Regions from separate parts of the Shewanella sp. DNRA4 genome, predicted to be linked through region 1. Evidence: predicted binding sites of a transcription regulator. Region 1 holds the regulator's gene; each other region holds the start of a gene.

Region 1 (4,291 bases):
GCGCTCAAGTTTTGGCATGGCTCAACTCTCGATGGCGCGCATTGACTTTATGTTTGCCATTACTAAAACGTTTAGCTAGTTGCTCGGCTACATAGACTGAGCGGTGTTGGCCACCTGTGCAACCAATCGCAATCGTGAGATAGCTACGATTATTGCGCTCTAAATGGGGCAACCAGGTTTCGAGCAAATTCTCGATTTGCCAGATGAACTTATTCACCAGTGGCTGGCGATTTAAAAACTCCGCTACGGGTTCATCTAAACCGGTGAGAGGTCTAAGCTCCGGTTCCCAATGGGGATTTGGCAAAAAGCGCACATCAAACATAAAGTCAGCTTCGGTCGGCATACCATGCTTAAAACCGAAGGACTCGAAGTTGATCACCAGTTCCTTATCGACACTGCCAAGGAGTATTTGCCGCACTTGGTCGCTGAGTTCATAGATATTCAGATTCGAGGTATCTATATAGTGATCCATCTGCTGTGACAGCGGCTCGAGCAATTTGCCTTCAAGCTTGATGGCTTCTTGCAGTGACACTCGGCTCTTCGATAAGGGATGTAAGCGCCGCGTTTCACTGTAGCGTTTGAGCAACACTTTATCGCTGGAGTTTAAGAAGAAGCTGGTGAGTTCAGTGCCCGTAGGCAGGCTGGCAAGCTGTTTAACCAGCACTTTGTCTTGCTCTGGTAAATTACGCACGTCAACACTGATAGCAACGAGATCGTTACTGCCTTTGAGCTGTTCAAGCAAACTGCCAATCAACGGCAAAGGCAAATTATCGACACAATAGTAGCCGAGATCTTCAAGCACTCTAAGTGCGACCGATTTGCCTGAGCCTGAACGCCCTGACACTATGACCAGTTTCATCCAATGATTACCTGATAGAGTTCCGTTTCATCATGCGTCTTGCGCAATTGTTTTAATATTTGCTTGTCACTGAGCTTTTCAGCCATGCATGACAAGGTACTTAGGTGCTGCTGACATTGGTCGGCAGGCACGAGTAGTGCAAATAAAATATCGACGGGTTGTTTATCGATAGCATCAAAGGCTATCGGCTCCTCACATTTTATCAATATCGCTATGGGTTGTGTTATATCGGTTAATCGACCATGTGGAATGGCGATACCGTTACCTATACCTGTGCTACCCATCTTTTCGCGCGCCACGAGGCTTTCGAAGATCTCTTGAGATGAGAGGGTGGGGTACTGGGCAGCGGCTAAGTCGCTGATGAGTTCCAGTACCTTTTTCTTACTGCCCGGAGTGGCGCAGGTTGTGCACTCCGGCCGCAGTATGGTACGAAGTTCCATTGCTAGTGTTTTGTTAACTTCTCTTTGTGTTTAATAACCTGACGATCAAGTTTATCAATCAGGACGTCTATGGCAGCATACATATCTGCATGCTCTGAAGTCGCGAAGACTTCACCACCGGTGAGGTTGATTCTCGCTTCGGCAATTTGTTGCATTTTCTCAACATTGAGCACAACGTGCACATTATTGATCTGTTCGAAATGACGTTCAAGTTTTGAAAACTTTTCCTCAACATATGCCCGTAACGATTCAGTAATCTCGATATGGTGTCCACTTAGGTTTATTTGCATAGAAACGTCCTCCGATACTCACAATAGGCTATAAACTTTTACGCTGATTGGAAGGGGGAATAAGCATCGCTTCTCGGTACTTCGCAATGGTTCTGCGCGCAACGTTAATTCCCTGTTCTGCCAGAAGTTGAGCCATCTTGCTGTCGCTTAATGGTTTTTTCTGGTTTTCCGCTGCAACCAGTTTCTTAATGAAAGCTCTGATTGCTGTGGATGAGCACTCACCGCCATCATCCGTCCCGACGTGGCTTGAGAAGAAATATTTTAGTTCAAAAAGTCCTTTTGGGGTATGCATGTATTTTTGTGTGGTCACCCGTGAAATGGTGGACTCATGCATCTCTACCGCCTCGGCGATATCGTTTAGGACCATAGGTTTCATGGCTTCTTCACCGTATTCGAAGAAACCCTGTTGATATTGCACTATACAGTTTGCCACCTTGAGCAGTGTTTCGTTACGGCTTTCAAGGCTTTTAATAAACCACTTGGCTTCTTGCAGATGCCCGCGGATAAATTGGCTATCGGCTTGGCTTTTGGTACTGCGCGCCATGGCTGCATATTGCTGATTTACGTTGATTTTTGGCATGCAGTCAGGGTTTAATTCGACCACCCAACGGCCGTTTTTCTTCGACACCGATACATCGGGGATCACATATTCTTCATCGACAGGGGTGATGAGTAAACCGGGGCGAGGATTTAAGGTTTGGATCAGCGCAATACTGTCCCTTAACTCGTCCTCTTTCAGTTTGGTCTTACGCATTAACAGCCTAAAGTCGCGAGCGGCGATCAGATCTAAATGATCTTTGATCAACATGCGGGCGTTTTCGAGGTGTGGAGTATCCGGCGAGAAGTGGGAGAGTTGAATAAGCAGACATTCGCTTAAATCCCTTGCCGCCACACCAACGGGGTCGAAGTGTTGAATACGCTTGAGCACGGCTTCAACTTCGTCGAGTTCAATCTCGGGATTGCCCATGGCTTCGAGGATATCTTCAGTGCTTTGAGTGAGATAACCTTGATCGTCGATGGCATCAATAATCGCGGTGGCAATGGCTAAATCGGTTTCAGAGAAGGGCGTGAGGTTTTTTTGCCATTCTAAATGTTCGTACAACCCCTCGCTAGTTTCCCCTTGGAAGGGCATGTCATCTTCACGGCTAGCGCCAGAACCTGAGTTTGGCGATGCGGTAAAGACTTCATCCCAAGTGGTATCCATGGGTAACTCTTCGGGCAGAGATTCTTTGGTCAGCGACTCGGCAATGTCCACGGTTGAATTATCTTGTTCCTGTGGCTGGGCAGTCGTTTCGCTAAAGTCGGTATCGGCGATATCTTGCTTACGTTCGCTAGGCGCGTCAAATTGCTCCTCTTCCAGCTCGAGAAGAGGATTAGAGTCTAAGGCTTGCTGGATTTCTTGTTGCAGTTCCAATGACGACAGTTGCAGCAGGCGAATGGCCTGCTGAAGTTGTGGCGTCATGGTTAACTGTTGACCCAGTTTGAGCTGGAGTGACGCTTTCATGTTACCGCTGATCCCTAGGTTATTATTGTGAGTTTAGGTCGCTTGATATCATATGGATGGAGCCTAGCGCTCTCAAATTCAAGGCTTATTAGCTTTGTTTTAGTAACTATAGCCTGAATTGTTCACCTAAGTACACCGCCCTAACTTGCTGATTGTCTAAGATCTCTGCGGGTGTGCCCTCGGCAATAAGATTACCGTGACTCACAATGTAAGCATGTTCACAGACGTCTAAGGTCTCGCGCACATTGTGGTCAGTGATCAGTACACCAAGGCCTCGGCTCTTAAGCTGCTCGATAATTTTTTTGATATCGATAACGGAGATCGGATCAACGCCCGCAAAGGGCTCATCAAGCAGAATAAACTTGGGGTTGGCCGCTAAGGCGCGGGCAATTTCGACGCGGCGACGTTCACCGCCCGATAAGGACATGCCTTGGCTGTCACGAATATGGGTGATATGGAACTCTTCTAGCAGTTGCTCTAGTGCTTCTTCGCGCTGGTCACTATTGAGCTCTTTACGGGTTTGCAGTACCGCCATGATGTTGTCGTGTACGGTTAATTTACGAAAGATACTCGCTTCCTGTGGTAGGTAACCAATACCTTTGCGGGCACGCAGATGCATAGGATCGGCGGTTAAATCATCATCGTCGATAAAGATATGGCCTTTATCGCTTTTAACTAAGCCCACGACCATGTAAAAGGTGGTGGTTTTGCCCGCGCCGTTAGGGCCGAGTAGGCCGACGACTTGACCCGTTTTGACCGTCAGGCTGACATCTTTGACAACCTGACGACTCTTATAACTCTTGGCGAGATTCTGTGCTTTTAAGGTGATTTGGGTCATTTAGAATCCTGTTTTTTCACAGGTTTATCTGTTGGTGTATTTTTGAGTTCTTCCTGATAGTTATCAGGTTGAATAATGGTAATTACGCGATCATCACCATTGCCGCTACTTTCGGCGATCAGTTTTTGCTGAATAATATCGTAACGAATTAAATTGCCTGTAACTTGACTACCCGCTTGGTCTAGGGTCGCTGTACCAGTTAGGGTCAACGTCCGAGTGGCCATTTCATAGCGAATCTCTTTGGCGCTAGCAGATGCAGGGCGGCCATCATCAAGGATTTGGCTGTAGGTTGCCGGATTTCCAGTAGCCAGTAAGACTTTACTATTTTCGCCTTCGACAGAAAATGCACGGAGTTGATCC
Region 2 (4,291 bases), 240 kb from region 1:
AAGGCTTTGGGGGCAATTCTACCTTTGCTAAGCGTGCAGCCGTAGTGAGTGACGCCCCTTGGACTAGCAGAGAGACTAACACCACAAAAAAGGCCAAGTTAAAATACAATTGTGCCCCAGGAAGCCCAGCCATCATTGGGAATACCGCTAAAATAATCGGCACGGCACCACGAAGCCCGACCCAAGAGATAAACCAGCGGTCACGGCTGCTAAAACTCTTAAAGGGCAGCAAACTTAGCCATACCGCTAAAGGTCTGGCAAACAGGATCATCCCAAAGGCCAGTGCTAAGCCCGGCAGCCAAATATCTAATAGATCCGAGGGGGTTAGGAGTAGTCCCAAGACGAGAAACATGCCGATTTGACTCACCCAAGTCATTCCATCCAATACGTTTAATATCGCATGACGTCCACGAGTTGGCTTATTACCGAGGAATAGGCCAACTAAGTAAATCGACAGAATGCCACTGCCACCTAGCTTGTTCGATGCAGCGTAAATAATAAGGCCGCCACTGAGCACGAGAATCGAATATAGACCTTCAGCGAGTTGACTTAAGTTCACCAATTTCCATAGCAGCCAGCCACCACCCAAGCCTAATAAAATTCCCAGCCCAAATTGTTTAATAAAGCTAATCAGCATAAAGCTTGCAGAGAGCTCGGCATCGACATTGCCGAGAATGGCAATCAAGGTGACAGTTAAAAATACCGCCATAGGGTCGTTACTACCCGATTCGATTTCCAGCGTTGCTCCAACCCGCTCATTAAGGCTGCGTCCCTTTAACAGTGAGAATACCGCCGCCGCATCGGTAGAGCCGACAATCGCTCCCACAAGCAAACCTTGTAGCCAATGTAAGTCAAATAGCCACGCAGCCATAATGCCTGTGATACTGGTGGTGATCGCCACCCCAAAGGTTGCCAAGGATAACGCAGGCCACAGTGCGACCCTGAAGCTCGCGACCCGAGTGCGCATACCGCCATCGAGCAAAATAATGGCTAAGGCTAAGTTACTGACAAGATAAGCGGTTGAATAATCATCGAAGAGAATACCGCCGGGACCATCTTCACCAGCAAGAATACCTACGGCGAGGAAAATTAATAAGATAGGAATCCCAAGACGGGATGACATGGGACTAAGCAAAACACTCACGGCAGTAAGTAAGGCACCGATCAGAAAAAAACTATTGATGGAATCTGCATCCACACATGCCTCCTTAAATGCTGCTGGCTCAGCTAAACGATAGCAAAAACACCTAGATTAAAAATGACTCAATTAAAAATTTCAGTGTTTCTATACTAGCATAAAAAATGCAGATTATTGGAGTTTTAAATATTAAATTTCAATCATCTACACTAAAATAATCATCAACAGCAACTTTAGGCTAATTTTCAGATAAAAACACATAAAAAGACAAATACAACCAGAACATCAAACCATAAGCATAAATAAAATAAAGCTTATATTTATCAAGTTCTTTAAAAAATAAATCCGACACAAACTTTCCATTTTTAATCAAAAAAATATCGGTAACCATCTAAAAAGACACTATATCGATAAAAACACACACCTAACTATATTTATCGCCGCAATACCTTGAAAGACCACATTAAATTGAATAGTTCATTGTGTTATCAACATTGGCCCACCAATGACTGTCATAAAGACAATTAATGTCATTGTGACAAACTTTATTGCTATCAAAAAGACACTGCTAAGAATTTAAATTAATTTTTTTTCCTTTATTTTCAATAACAAAAATACTTGGCACATATTGCGCAATAGCAAATTACAGGTATCAAAATGACGTTGGATTAAGGGGATTTATGAGCAAACAAAAACTCACCGCTATCGCACTATTATTAGTGTTGATTGCCTCATTTACTGTACTACTGAGCGTAGGCAGTGAAATTTATCGAGAAAAACCACCCATTCCCAGTGCATTTGTCGATGTGAATGGCCAAGTTATCTTTAGTGAAAATGATATAGAACAAGGTCAATTAGTATGGCGATCAATGGGCGGCCATCAACTCGGTTCGATTTGGGGACATGGCTCCTATGTCGCCCCCGATTGGACCGCAGACTGGTTACACATAGAAGCCCAAGCTTGGCTCGACCTGCGCGCCAAGCAACAATATCAAACGCCTTTCGAGCAACTAGGTTCCCAAGAAAAAGCGGGGCTTGAACAAGCATTAAGGGATGATTTACGCCATAACAGTGTTGAACAACAGATCGATGGCACTCAGCTTATTAGGCTATCGACCACACGAGTAGAAGCAATTCGCACGGTTAATCAACACTATTTATCCTTGTTTGGTGATGACCCTAAACTCAGTTCACTACGCGAACAATACGCCATGAAAGAGGGCACAGTGCCCGATGTTACACGCCGTGAACAACTTAATGCGTTCCTGTTTTGGGGGGCTTGGGCTGCCATCACTGAACGCCCAGATGCACCCTATACATACACTAATAACTGGCCGTTCGATCCTCAATTAGGCAATACTCCCACCTCGGATAATATTGTCTGGTCGATACTCAGTATCGTGACCCTGATAGCGGGTATTGGTGGATTGCTATGGCACCATGCCAGCGGTAAGCACGAAAGTCTGCCTAAGCCGTCGGAACAAGACCCGCTGTTTTTCACTAAACCAACCGCTTCACAAAAAGCCGTCGGCAAATACTTCATTACGGCGATAGGTCTCTTTTTACTGCAAATTTTACTCGGAGGTATTACCGCTCACTATGCGGTAGAAGGCCAAGAGTTTTATGGTTTACCTATTGCGGAAATACTCCCCTATTCAGTAACGCGTACTTGGCACACCCAATTAGCCGTATTTTGGATCGCCACGGCTTGGTTAGGTACAGGACTGTATATTGCTCCTGCATTATCGGGCCATGAACCCAAATATCAACGAATAGGCGTTAACGTACTCTGGGTAGCCTTAGTGGTGGTTGTGCTCGGTTCAATGGCGGGCGAATGGATTGGGGTACAGCAGTATTTTGATCTCGATATGAACTTTCTCTTTGGCCATCAAGGATATGAATACATAGATCTGGGTCGAGTATGGCAAATCTTACTCCTCGTTGGATTATTGATTTGGCTCGCCCTAGTCACCGCCGCCATCAAACCCGCCCTCAAAGTTCAAGGCGAGATGCGCCCTGTTATTTGGGTACTCTATGCCTCCTGCGTCGCAATTGGTTTGTTCTATGGCGCCGGCCTCTTTATGGGCAAACACTCCAACTTAGCGATTGCAGAATACTGGCGTTGGTGGGTAGTACATCTGTGGGTTGAGGGCTTCTTCGAAACCTTTGCGACTGCCGTTATCGCCTTAATGCTGGTACGTTTGGGCTTAATCCGTGGCCGTAGCGCCAACGGTGCGGTCTTGTTTACAACAGTAATCTTCTTAACCGGTGGTTTAATCGGCACTTTACACCACCTCTATTTTACTGGCACACCAACCTCGGTTATCGCCTGGGGCGCAATTTTCTCGGCCTTAGAAGTGGTGCCTTTAGCCATCATAGGTTTTGAAGCAATGGAAACCTACCGCTTGCGTAAAGCCAGTCCATGGATGCAGCGTTATCACTGGGCGATTATGTTCTTTGTGGCTACCGCGTTTTGGAACTTGGTCGGTGCCGGTATGCTGGGCTTCTTAATCAATCCACCAATCTCGCTCTATTACATTCAAGGGTTAAATACCACTGCCACCCACGGTCACGCTGCCTTTATGGGGGTTTATGGCATGCTCGGCATGGGACTAATGCTTTTCTGTCTGCGCGGTCTAACTGGCAATATGCAGTGGAATGACAAAATGCTCAAAGGCGCCTTCTGGAGCCTCAATATTGGCCTAGCGGCTATGGTGTTTATGTCACTATTACCTGTAGGGATTACGCAGTTTTTTGCGGTCATCGACCATGGCTATTGGTATGCGCGCTCACCAGAGGTCATTCATAGTCCGCTGGTTGAAAGACTGGTATGGATGCGTATGTTTGGGGATATCATCTTCAGTATCGGCGGATTATTGATGGGCACCTTCTTATTTGACTTAATTAGAAAGGCCCTGAATAAACCTGCAAAGTTACAAGGGGAGCAATTACTACCAGACCACTAACACGAGACTAAATAACGGTTAGTCCCATACCAAGGTGCCATTGCTGGCACCTTGGTTGCCTAATCTCTAGCAGCTACGTTACGGAGAGTCATTCCTGCATGCATTTTGCTGTTAGTCGTGTTTAAACTACATGTGTCAATATAACAATCAATGGTATAAATCAGGGTAATCTAGCTGCTGGAGTTTT
Region 3 (4,291 bases), on a different contig from region 1:
TGTGAATGTCATGGAAGAAATGGCTGACATGATTTCAGCTTCTCGCTCATATCAGATGAATGTTCAAGTGGCTGAGGCGGCAAAATCTATGCTGCAACAAACACTTGGGATGGGTAAATAATATGCGTTATTTAGGAGGTACGTTGTGAGCCTCATTAACCAACTGAGTCAAACCTCATCGCAGCTGACTCAAACAAACACTCAATCGAATACGGTATCAACCAATACCACGAAAACCTCGACTAGCTCGACAGGTAACCCATTTTTGGATGGATTACGTTTGCCGAATAGTTCTGCTGTTCCAGAGGCTAAGAGTCAGCAGCTCACTCAAGAGGATTTTTTCTCATTACTCAGCCAGCAGTTATCGATGCAGGATCCCTTCAAGCCCGTTGATAACGACCAGATGATTGCACAGATGGCATCTTTTTCTACTGTCGATGGCATTTCTAAGTTAAATGATCAAATTGTTAATTTAAACAGTGTGATGACATCAAGCCAAGCTTTGCAAGCATCGGGATTAGTTGGGCGAAAAGTGCTGTTACCGACTGATACGGGTTATATCTCTGCAGAAAGCCCAGGCTTAAATGGTGTGATCAGTACTTCAGAGAAAATTCCCGTCATTAATGTTCGAATCGAAGATGATAAAGGGCAGGTCGTTAGAACATTTACTGTTGATGGTAGTAAGGGTGGTAACACTGATGTCAAGTGGGATGGTTTGAATGATAAAGGAGAACCCGTTGCTGCAGGTAATTACTCGATTAAAGCATCGGGTTTGGTGAATGATAAATCACAAGCGTTAGCTGTATCGACCTATGCGCATGTGACCAGTGTTTCTTTAGGTACAGCAGCGACTGGCGCCATTTTGAATCTCAAGGGTGGAATGGCCTTTAAACTGTCGGATGTACTTGCGATTAGTGAAGTTTAATCGTTATCAAGATTGTAAATGGACATCACACTTGTCCATCATTGAATTGAGCAAATGTAGAGGTGAATTATGTCGTTTAACATTGCATTGAGTGGCATTTCTGCTGCGCAGAAAGATTTGAACACTACTGCGAACAATATCGCGAATGCTAACACCATTGGCTTTAAAGAGTCGCGTGCTGAATTTGCGGATGTTTACGCTAATTCAATTTTCTCAAACTCAAAAACCGCTGTGGGTGGCGGTGTGGCTACGAGCCAAGTGGCGCAGCAATTCCACCAAGGTAGTTTGCAACTGACGAATAACTCGTTAGATTTAGCGATTAAAGGCGGTGGCTTTTTTGTAACTGCGTCCGAGATAGGTACCTTGGATCATCAGTTTACTCGGGCAGGTGCTTTCAAAGTCGACAAAAATAATTATATGGTTGACTCTGCTGGGAATTTTTTGCAGACCTTTCCAGTAGACAAAGATGGTAACTCTACCTCTGTCAGTTTAACGACAGCTAAGCCAGTACAAATTCCTGATACTGCGGGTAGCCCTGTTCAAACTGAAAACGTGACTTTGCAGATGAATTTAAATGCAAAAGAAGGTTCACTCGACCCTGCTGCTTTTGATCCGTTAGACTCCAAAACCTATAACAGTGTGACATCCATGACGATTTATGACTCTCTGGGTGAGCCACATATCATGACGACCTATTTCGTCAAGCCAAATAATGGCTCATATAATGGTGAAAACAACTGGGTTGCATACTATGCCATTGATGGTAAACAAGTTGATATTTCTGGCCCTGCTGGTACATATCAGACTGACACCAATGGTGATGGCACTCCCGATGCCTCTGGTACAGCTCAAACGGCTGGCGGCTGGAAGGGATCGGTTCTGAAGTTTAATTCCGTCGGTGTGTATACTGGGAGTGATCCGGCAGTCGTCGCCACCGAAGCGCTAGGGGTTGGCGGCGCTGGTGTGTTAGGCCCTGGTGCTGATGGCACTCAAGCCGTGACGATTAAATTTAATGCACCAACCCAATATTCAGCTCCCTTTGCCGCCACTGAATTGTCACAGGACGGTACCACAGTAGGACGTTTAACCAATGTCGAAATTGGTGAAGATGGTTTGATCACTGCCAGTTACTCCAATGGTTCAACAGTGCCATTAGCCCGCGTTGCTTTAGTTCGCTTTGCAAACGAACAAGGGTTGACACAAGTGGGTAATACCTCGTGGAAAGCCAGTTTATCGTCAGGTCCTGCGTTGGCTGGTGAGCCTAACAGTGGTACGTTTGGTAGTCTCAGTTCTTCAGCGTTAGAGCAATCTAACATTGACTTGACGACTGAGCTGGTGGATTTGATTTCGGCACAACGTAACTTCCAAGCCAACTCACGTACGCTGGAAGTGAATAACACTCTGCAACAAACTGTTCTGCAAATTCGTTAAGTTAATCTTGCCTCTGCTAAGTGTTGCCGCTTGCGGCAACACTTAGCCTCTTTCTGTTGTGCATTCATTCGTTTATTAAAATCTCCTAATTTATCAGTTAACTAGCTGCTTATTTTATTGGCATGATGCTTGCTTTGCTATTGTCAGGTTGAAACTTTGACGGAGCAGTCTGTGGACAAATTCCTTTATATCTCCATGAGCGGCGCTAAGCAAAATATGAATGAGTTGGCGTTGCGTGCCAACAACTTAGCCAACGCAAATACCGATGGATTTAAGTCGGATATGGCGCAAGCCAGATCGATGCAAGCCTTTGGTGAAGGATTGCCGACAAGGGTCTTTGCCATGGTTGAAACCCCCTCCGCCAATTTTCGTTCGGGCCCGATTAAATCTACTGGACGCGATCTTGACGTTGCCATTAAAGGTGACGGTTGGTTTGCCGTGCAAGCACAGGATGGTAGTGAAGCTTATACCCGTTCTGGCAGTCTCAGTTTTGACTCAACAGGTTTATTGCATAACGACCGTGGTAATCCCGTGATGGGTGATGCCGGGCCGATTGTGTTACCGCTGCCAATTGAAAAGGTCACTATTTCACAGGATGGGATTATCTCTGTTCGCCCTCAAGGTGCGACGACAGAAGTCGTCGAAGAGGTAGGAAGATTAAAGTTAGTAAACCCTGGCAATGCACAAATGATGCGCGGCGAGGATGGGTTGTTCCGTTTGGTATCCGGTGATCCGGCGCCTGCCGATCCCAGTGTATTTGTGGAAAGTGGTGCTGTAGAAGGCAGTAACGTCAACCCCGTGGATGAGATGGTGTCCTTAATCGACCTACAGCGACAATTTGAATTGCAAGTGAAGATGATGAAAACCGCGGAAGAAAATGACCGCGCTTCATCCTCATTAATGCGGATTAGTTAGGAGATAAATTATGCATCCAGCGTTATGGATTAGTAAAACTGGCTTAGACGCACAGCAAACCGATATTGCGGTGATTTCAAACAACGTCGCTAACGCCAGTACTGTGGGCTATAAAAAAAGCCGCGCGGTATTTGAAGACTTACTTTATCAAACTGTTAACCAAGCGGGTGGGATCAGCGCCTCTAACACTAAGTTGCCAAACGGTTTGAACATTGGTGCGGGTACCAAGGTGGTAGCCACCCAAAAAATGTTTACCCAAGGCAATATGCTGACCACGGATAACTCGCTCGATTTGATGATTGAAGGTCCTGGATTTTTCGAAGTGCAGCTCCCCGATGGGACTACGGCTTATACCCGTAATGGTCAATTTACCTTAGATGATACAGGGCAAATTGTCACGCCGGGTTCGGGTTATGTGTTGCAACCTGCGATCACTATTCCTGAGGATGCAACCAGTATTACGGTCTCTGCTGAAGGGGAAGTTTCGGTAAAAACACCAGGTGCGGCGGAAAACCAGGTCGTTGGGCAGCTAAGTATGACCGACTTTATTAACCCGTCAGGTTTAGATCCTATGGGACAAAACCTATACACCGAAACTGGTGCGAGTGGTACGCCTATTCAAGGCACTGCATCACTTGATGGTATGGGAGCGATTCGTCAAGGTGCGTTAGAAACCTCTAACGTGAACGTGACCGAAGAGCTAGTTAACCTCATTGAAAGTCAGCGGATCTACGAGATGAACTCCAAAGTGATTTCGGCGGTCGATCAGATGCTGGCTTATGTGAATCAGAATCTATAGAGGCACATGATCATGGCTAGATATCTACTATTGGCTAGTACGCTCTTGCTGGCGGCATGTAGTTCAACTCCAAAGAAGCCGATTGCGGATGATCCCTTCTATGCCCCAGTTTATCCCGAAGCACCACCGACTAAAATTGCTGCAACGGGGTCGATTTACCAAGATAGCCAAGCGGCGAGTCTTTACTCGGATATTCGTGCCCATAAAGTCGGTGACATTAT

The links. The regulator sigma-54, encoded in region 1, starts transcription at its own class of promoters, with help from an activator protein. The targets are predictions, from matches to a motif close to GTTGGCACGNNNNTNGNNT.
Region 2: HG547_RS05045 (nitric-oxide reductase large subunit) is a predicted target of sigma-54. The motif match lies at 1,756-1,774, and genes of this name have one in related genera.
Region 3: flgF (flagellar basal-body rod protein FlgF) is a predicted target of sigma-54. The motif match lies at 2,473-2,491, and genes of this name have one in related genera.

Annotation. Positions count from the first base shown of each region.
Region 1 is NZ_JABAIP010000003.1:79,711-84,001, forward strand. It holds gene HG547_RS03985 (HPr family phosphocarrier protein) at 1-18, opposite strand, end outside; gene rapZ (RNase adapter RapZ) at 5-859, opposite strand; gene ptsN (PTS IIA-like nitrogen regulatory protein PtsN) at 856-1,299, opposite strand; gene hpf (ribosome hibernation promoting factor) at 1,302-1,589, opposite strand; gene HG547_RS04005 (RNA polymerase factor sigma-54) at 1,618-3,093, opposite strand; gene lptB (LPS export ABC transporter ATP-binding protein) at 3,200-3,931, opposite strand; gene lptA (lipopolysaccharide transport periplasmic protein LptA) at 3,928-4,291, opposite strand, start outside.
Region 2 is NZ_JABAIP010000003.1:317,820-322,110, reverse strand. It holds gene HG547_RS05050 (potassium/proton antiporter) at 1-1,198, opposite strand, end outside; gene HG547_RS05045 (nitric-oxide reductase large subunit) at 1,819-4,104, shown strand.
Region 3 is NZ_JABAIP010000008.1:114,300-118,590, reverse strand. It holds gene flgC (flagellar basal body rod protein FlgC) at 1-121, shown strand, start outside; gene flgD (flagellar hook assembly protein FlgD) at 146-925, shown strand; gene flgE (flagellar hook protein FlgE) at 995-2,356, shown strand; gene flgF (flagellar basal-body rod protein FlgF) at 2,528-3,271, shown strand; gene flgG (flagellar basal-body rod protein FlgG) at 3,282-4,070, shown strand; gene flgH (flagellar basal body L-ring protein FlgH) at 4,083-4,291, shown strand, end outside.